Regions from separate parts of the Psychromonas sp. genome, predicted to be linked through region 1. Evidence: predicted binding sites of a transcription regulator. Region 1 holds the regulator's gene; the other holds the start of a gene.
The links. Region 1 encodes ArgR, which controls arginine synthesis, uptake and breakdown. Its sites were predicted from a motif close to ANTGAATANNTATTCANT; they were not measured.
Positions count from the first base shown of each region.

Region 2: the regulator ArgR is predicted to act here: its motif matches at 1,992-2,009, upstream of argC (N-acetyl-gamma-glutamyl-phosphate reductase).

Region 1 covers NZ_CEZLMY010000039.1:11,174-14,547, reverse strand. Annotated here, with positions in the region: gene mdh (malate dehydrogenase) at 1-557, opposite strand, end outside; gene AC4GME_RS07605 (transporter substrate-binding domain-containing protein) at 719-1,492, opposite strand; gene argR (transcriptional regulator ArgR) at 1,731-2,183, shown strand; gene AC4GME_RS07595 (pilus assembly FimT family protein) at 2,184-2,690, opposite strand; gene AC4GME_RS07590 (type IV pilin protein) at 2,853-3,254, shown strand; partial or broken gene AC4GME_RS07585 (transglycosylase SLT domain-containing protein) at 3,297-3,374, opposite strand, start outside.
Region 2 covers NZ_CEZLMY010000038.1:4,826-8,199, forward strand. Annotated here, with positions in the region: gene AC4GME_RS07450 (ornithine carbamoyltransferase) at 1-72, opposite strand, end outside; gene argB (acetylglutamate kinase) at 84-872, opposite strand; gene argC (N-acetyl-gamma-glutamyl-phosphate reductase) at 889-1,902, opposite strand; gene AC4GME_RS07465 (HD domain-containing phosphohydrolase) at 2,164-3,237, opposite strand.

The DNA.
Region 1 (3,374 bases):
AGTACGGGTAAGATAGTCGTACCACTATGCCCGCCAATAACATTTACACGCACATGCTCTTCTGGAAGACCTTTTTTCTCCGCGACAAAATCCTCTGCACGAATAACATCTAACGTGGTAATACCAAAAAGCTTGTTTTTATTGTACACACCGGCCTTTTTAAGTACTTCTGATGCAATCGCGACCGTTGTATTAACCGGATTGGTAATAATACCGATACATGCTTCAGGTGCAACTTCAGCAACTTTACCGACTAAGTTTTTGATAATACCGGCATTGATATTAAACAGATCAGAGCGATCCATACCGGGTTTACGTGCCACACCTGCAGAGATCAAGACTACATCTGCACCTTCAAGAGCAGGAGTTGGATCTTCACCTGCATAGCCATCGACATGTACACTTGTTGGGATATGACTCAAATCTTTAGCGACACCAGGTGTAACTGGTGCAATATCATAAAGTGATAAAGATGAATTTTCAGGTAAATCTAGTTTTAGCAGTAACGCAAGAGCTTGACCTATACCACCAGCAGCACCAAGAACAGCAATTTTCATAAAAATCTCCACAACGTAGTTATTAATATAATAAGTTGAATATATTCTAGTGAAAAATAACGAGTCATGTTGAAAATGTTAAATGATTGTGAGCGATGTAAAGTTAAATCATAAGCTTACTAATATTTAAGAGAGGTAACGCTTACTTTTGGGGAAATATATCACTCAAAATAACGATTATATATTTCTTGATAAGTGCCATTTTCAAAAATAATCTTAATACCTAGATTCAAGCGCTCTTGCAATTCACGATTCCCTTTTTTAACGGCAATACCGTAACCTTTAGAGAACTCCTGTAAAAATATTTTTTCAGTGCGTTGAATAGAAAAATATTTTTGATTCTTTTCTTTTTGCAAAAAATCAACAACGACAGCTTGATCTGCAAAAACAGTATCAATTTTACCATCCTTTAAATCACTAAATGCTTTAGAAGAAGAGAAATAAGAGATGATAAAGCTATTTTCTTTTGCATATTTAATTAAATAATCCTGATTCGATGAATGTGCTTTCACTCCAATAAACTTTTCAGCAATAGAAAATTTTTTTTCTGAGGAGTTCTTACTCACAAATACAGGGGGTTCTCTATAATAACTATTGGAAAAATCTACTTTTTTTAAGCGTTCATTGGTGATATCAAGAGAGGAGATCACAGCATCGAAACGGCCAAATTGTAAGGAAGATAGCAGGCTGTCAAAACTTTGATAATGAAAGCTGCAAGTCAAATTTGCGACATTACAAATAGCATTAGCAATATCAATATCAAATCCTTGGATCTGCTTTTTATCATTGAAATATTCGAAAGGGTAATAATTTGCTTCTGTAGCAAAACTAACCTTTATATTTTCTTCCGATACGGGAGAGGCAGCCAATGAAGAGAATGAAGAGAATGAAGAAAATAATAACAGAGAAAATAAAAAGAAGCGGGGAAAAAACATAATTTATAATATCCAACTCATCAACAACAGAGGATTTTGTTGCATCTAAGTTTTAGTTATCTGGGGTGAATAATCGCTACTATAACAACCCTAAAATTTAATGACTATCTAATTTCAATATATAATTCATAAAACGCATAATTATGCACTTATTTTGACGATTAATTTGTTGATAATTAGCCAGTATTAACTATGATTGCCCCCCCAATAAAATGAGATTCAATAGAGTGAATTATATATGAAACAATCAACTGAACTAATGGACTTCTTTAAAGCTTTATTAAAAAAAGAGCGCTTAAGCTCTCAGGGTGAAATAGTAGAAGCATTACAACAAGCTGGTTTTCATAATATTAACCAGTCAAAAGTTTCTCGAATGTTAAGCAAGTCGGGAGCAGTGCGTACCAGAAATGCCAAAAGAGAGATGGTTTACTGTCTGCCTGCAGAGCTTGGCATCCCAACCACGACAAGTCCATTAAAAAATCTCGTCCTAGATATTGATCACAATGATAGCCTGATTGTTATTCGCACCAGTCCAGGCGCGGCACAATTGATAGCCCGTTTGTTAGATTCAATAGGTAAAGCAGAAGGTATTTTAGGTACAATTGCTGGTGATGATACAATCTTTATTACCCCTACCAATAGTAAAAAAATCAATAATACATTGAATGTAATAAAACAGTTATTTGAATAATCAACAGGCGCTTAATCCTAACACGCCATCAACACCACACATACGCACGAAACCAAGAACGTTCACATTCAGCTGCACTTCTCCGCCACCTTCTGACTGTAATTTAAATAAGTTATTAGGTTCATTAAATGCGCCGCGAACACGGTCATAATAAGGGGTGCTGTAATTCGATACCAGTGTTAGATTTTTATATTCATTGTGACTAACCGAAGCATCACAACTCCCCTTGGTATTGCAATCACATACTGCATCTCCCTCATTTGAACCCACACACCAATTCTGCCCCGCAGTAATATTTAGAAATATATCGCTATTGCGTTTGATCGATTCAGTCTTAGATAAATTAAGCATAAAATAAAGTGAAGTGGCAGCCCCTTTCAAGCGATCACGATCAAATAACATTTTATATGAAGGAATACCTATCGCCAGCAAAATGGAAACAACAGAAACAGCCACAAGTAACTCCATCAAAGTAAAGCCTTTTAAGGATATAGACTGACGTTTCATAACCACTCCTTACTTTTATCGGCACTATCTATACGCTCAAGTTTAGTCTAAAAAATAAATTAACGATTAACAAACTATGCTGCTTTGTTATTAAAGATCTACACTATTCAAAGTACTCTCAGTTAATTAAATAATTTAGCGAAAGGAATATGAGGTCAGTTTATGAGAAAAGCGCAGGGTTTTACGTTAATTGAACTATTAATTGTTATCGCAATTATTGCCATACTGGGCAGTATCGCTTATCCATCCTACCAGTCACATATGATTAAAGCGCGTCGTGGTGATGCCAAAGCGGAATTAATAAAGGCGCAGTTAAAACAATCAAGTCTGCATATCTTAAATCCCGCTTACTCAGATGTGGAAGCCGATCTCGGACTGCCGGCAAGCCATGATTATTATACATTTTCAGTCGTTTCAGCTGCAGCAACAACCTATTCGATGAAAGCGGTCGCTAAAAGTGGCACAACACAAGCGAACGATGAAACTGCATGTCAAACACTGTTTATCGATCAAAACAGCAACCATAGTAGCGATGGCAGCACCAATAATGACCAATGTTGGTAAAACTTAACTTTTCACTCAAGGCTTACTTGAAAAGTCTACTGATTAAAAACGCGCATTAAGCTCTTTAGAGGTAAGAAACTCAAGTGGCTTATCTAAAATATGCTGGTAAATAACGTTATA
Region 2 (3,374 bases), on a different contig from region 1:
ATCTTTACCCAGTGCAATCAGCTCTAACGCCTGTTGCTGAGTCATTTCCATACCTGTTAGTAAATTTTCCATTGCTTTACTCTCTACTTAACTACTTTTGTTCCCACTGCTTGCCCAGCAAGCAATGACACTAAATTTTCAGGATTTTTCCAGCTTGCTAACATTACATGACCTAAAGTATCTGCTGCGTGTAACGCTGCTTTCACTTTTACCGCCATGCCATCTTGGATGATATTTTCAGCAATCAGTGTATCAGCTAATTGTGTATTTAGCTCTGGAATAACTTGCTTGTGAGCATCCCACACGCCATCAACATCTGATAAGAAAACTAACTCTGCATCCACCAGCTCACAAATCGCGATAGCAGCTTGATCCGCGTTAACATTATATAAACGCGCATCTTCACCAATACCAATTGATGAGATAACCGGCAAATGCCCTGCTGCTAATAACCCGTTTAATAACGAGGGGTTATTGGCACTGCACACACCTACGGCACCAAGTTCCGGATCAAGCTGTGTTACTTTACAGCTAAAACCATCAGCAAGAGACAACCCCACCGCAGAAAGACCCGCTTGTAACGCTTTAGCCATTAGCAGTTTATTTGATGTACCTGCTAATGCGCCTGCAACATAAGGAATCTGCTCAAAAGGTGTGATGCGTAACCCGTCTTTTTTCTCACTAACAATGTTCATTTTATTTAAAACATTTTCAACAATCACCCCGCCACCATGTACTAATAACAATGGGCGTTGCTGTTTTTCTAAATAAGCAGTTAAGGCTGAAAACAGATTAGCTAATGCTTGTTCATTTTCAAGTACCGCGCCACCTAATTTAATCAGCAGTGGTTGTTTGGATAAGAGTTGAGTCATTTTCTAATAATCCTGCTTATAAAAGAGAGGTTGTGATAGCAAAACCAAAACGTAAATTAATGCATTGCATTGCTTGCGATGACGCACCTTTTAATAGGTTATCAATTGCGCTAAACGCCACCAGATCTTCACCATCAACCGCCCAACCTAAATCACAATAAGGTGTGCCGACCACATTTTTCAATGCAGGATAGCTTCCCTCTCCCATTAAACGTACGATTGGCTTATCTGCATAGGCATCTTGATAAGCCTGCTTGACCTGTTCGCTTGTTACGCCTGTTTTTAACTGCACATTAATGCTGGCTAAAATGCCGCGTTTGAAACTGCCTAAATGCGGAGTAAATACCACCGGCATCCCTAAGTGCTGATCAATCTCTGGTTTATGCCTATGATTAAACACAGCGTAAGGTTGTAAGCTGACTTCACAGAAGCTACTCACTACACTCGCCTTACGCCCGGCACCACTTACACCACTAGTGGCATTAATAGTCGGCTTTGTATTTTCTTTAATTAATCCCGCTTCTGCTAACGGTTTTAATGCCGTTAATGATGCTGTTGTGTAACAACCGGGAACTGCAATCAAATCAGTTTTCTTAACGGCTTCAAAATTCCATTCCGCTAAACCATAAACCGCTTTTTCTAACAACTCAGGATACTGGTGTGTGAAACCATAAAACTTATCATAGAAGCCCGCCGATTGAACACGGAATGCACCAGACAGATCGAATACCACTGTATTTTGGGCAAGGAAAAGTGCTGCCAAGTTATGGCTTACTTCATGTGCTGTAGCCAGAATAACGATATCTATGCCTTCACAAGCGCTTTCAATACCACTGTTAGCTAGCGGCTGCAGCGGCAGATCAACCACACCTAATAAGTTACCGTAAAGTTCAGATAGTTTTTTACCTTTATCCAAACTGCCTTCAGAAACATATAAACCCGCTAATTCAATATATTCATGACGAGTTAAAAAATGTGCTAACTCAGCGCCGGTATAACCACTTGCACCCACAACAATGGCTTTTAACATAAGAAGTTCCTGTTTCATTTACTGTATAAAAAATAGAAAACGTACTATAAAAAGAGATATTCTCGATAGAGAAGACCATTCTAATTACCTTTGATTATTTATGCAATAATTATGAATAGTTATTTATATGTAATTATATTGACAGTCGCTTACAAATAAAATTAACGGGTTAATTCTGCGCTACACTAATATAGCTTAATAAAAGTCGAAAAATTGAATGATTAACACCACTTAATAACCAAGTAAAACGAGCAACCTCGACTACTGCCGCTCATCATTTATCTCTTCTGTTTCCAGCGGATCCGCATACAGTGCTTTTATCTCCAACACTTTAGGTAAGCAAGCTTTAAAGTGTGGAACCAACTCAGGATCAAAGTGTTTGCCTGATTCGCTTTCAATTAGAATCATTGCTTTTTCAACTGACCACGCTTTTTTATAAGGGCGCTCACTAGTCAGTGCATCAAACACATCGGCAATAGCAACGATACGTGCACTCAATGGAATATTTTCTCCACTTACCCCGGCAGGATAACCCGTGCCATCCCATTTCTCATGGTGATATTGCGCCACTTCAACGGCCATGCCTAATAAATCGGACTCATGCTTGCCTAAAATCTCAACACCGTACTCTACATGCCTCTGCATGATCGTCCATTCATCTTGATTAAGCTTACCTGCTTTCAATAACACCCCGTCAGGAATGCCGATTTTACCTATATCGTGCATCGGTGCGGCATTATAAAGCAGTTCAGACCAACTGTTATTTCCCGTAACTCGTTTTGCTAAAAAGCGTGAATACCAGCTAAGACGAATAACATGCAGGCCTGTTTCATTATCTTTAAATTCAGCAGCCCGCCCTAAGCTTTGTAGGATTTCCATGCGCGTTTTTTCTAGCTCTTTTGTTCTTTCCTGTACCAAACTCATCAGATGCAATTTTTGGTTTGATAATTTCAAATGCGCACTTACTCTTGCTAAAACAAGCGGCGGACTAACTGGTTTTGTTATGTAATCAACACCACCTAACGAAAAACCTTTTTTTTCATCTTCGACATCTCTATTTTCACTAACAAAAATAATAGGGATTTCAGCGGCTTCAGGCATTACCTTTAGTTGTTTACAAACGGCATAACCGTCGATATCCGGTAGAATTATACCTAACAAGATGAGATCCGGTTTATCTTGCCCGCTAGCAATTTTAAAGGCAGTAGAAGCATTAATAGCGATCTTGACTTTATAATAGGGGGATAATATTCCATTTAAAATATGAATATTTTCAGGGTTATCATCAACGAGCAAAATTGTTTGCTTAGTGATCATCTCGTCTAAATCCAGCATTTCTGTTCCTACTTTTATTTGCTTTTATCGAACAGTATTTTCTGTCGATGCAGAGGGGAGCTATTAGCACTATCAAAACCGAAAGTTATCTAACTGTTCAATAACATTATTAACTAACTACTATTGATTGTTAAGCT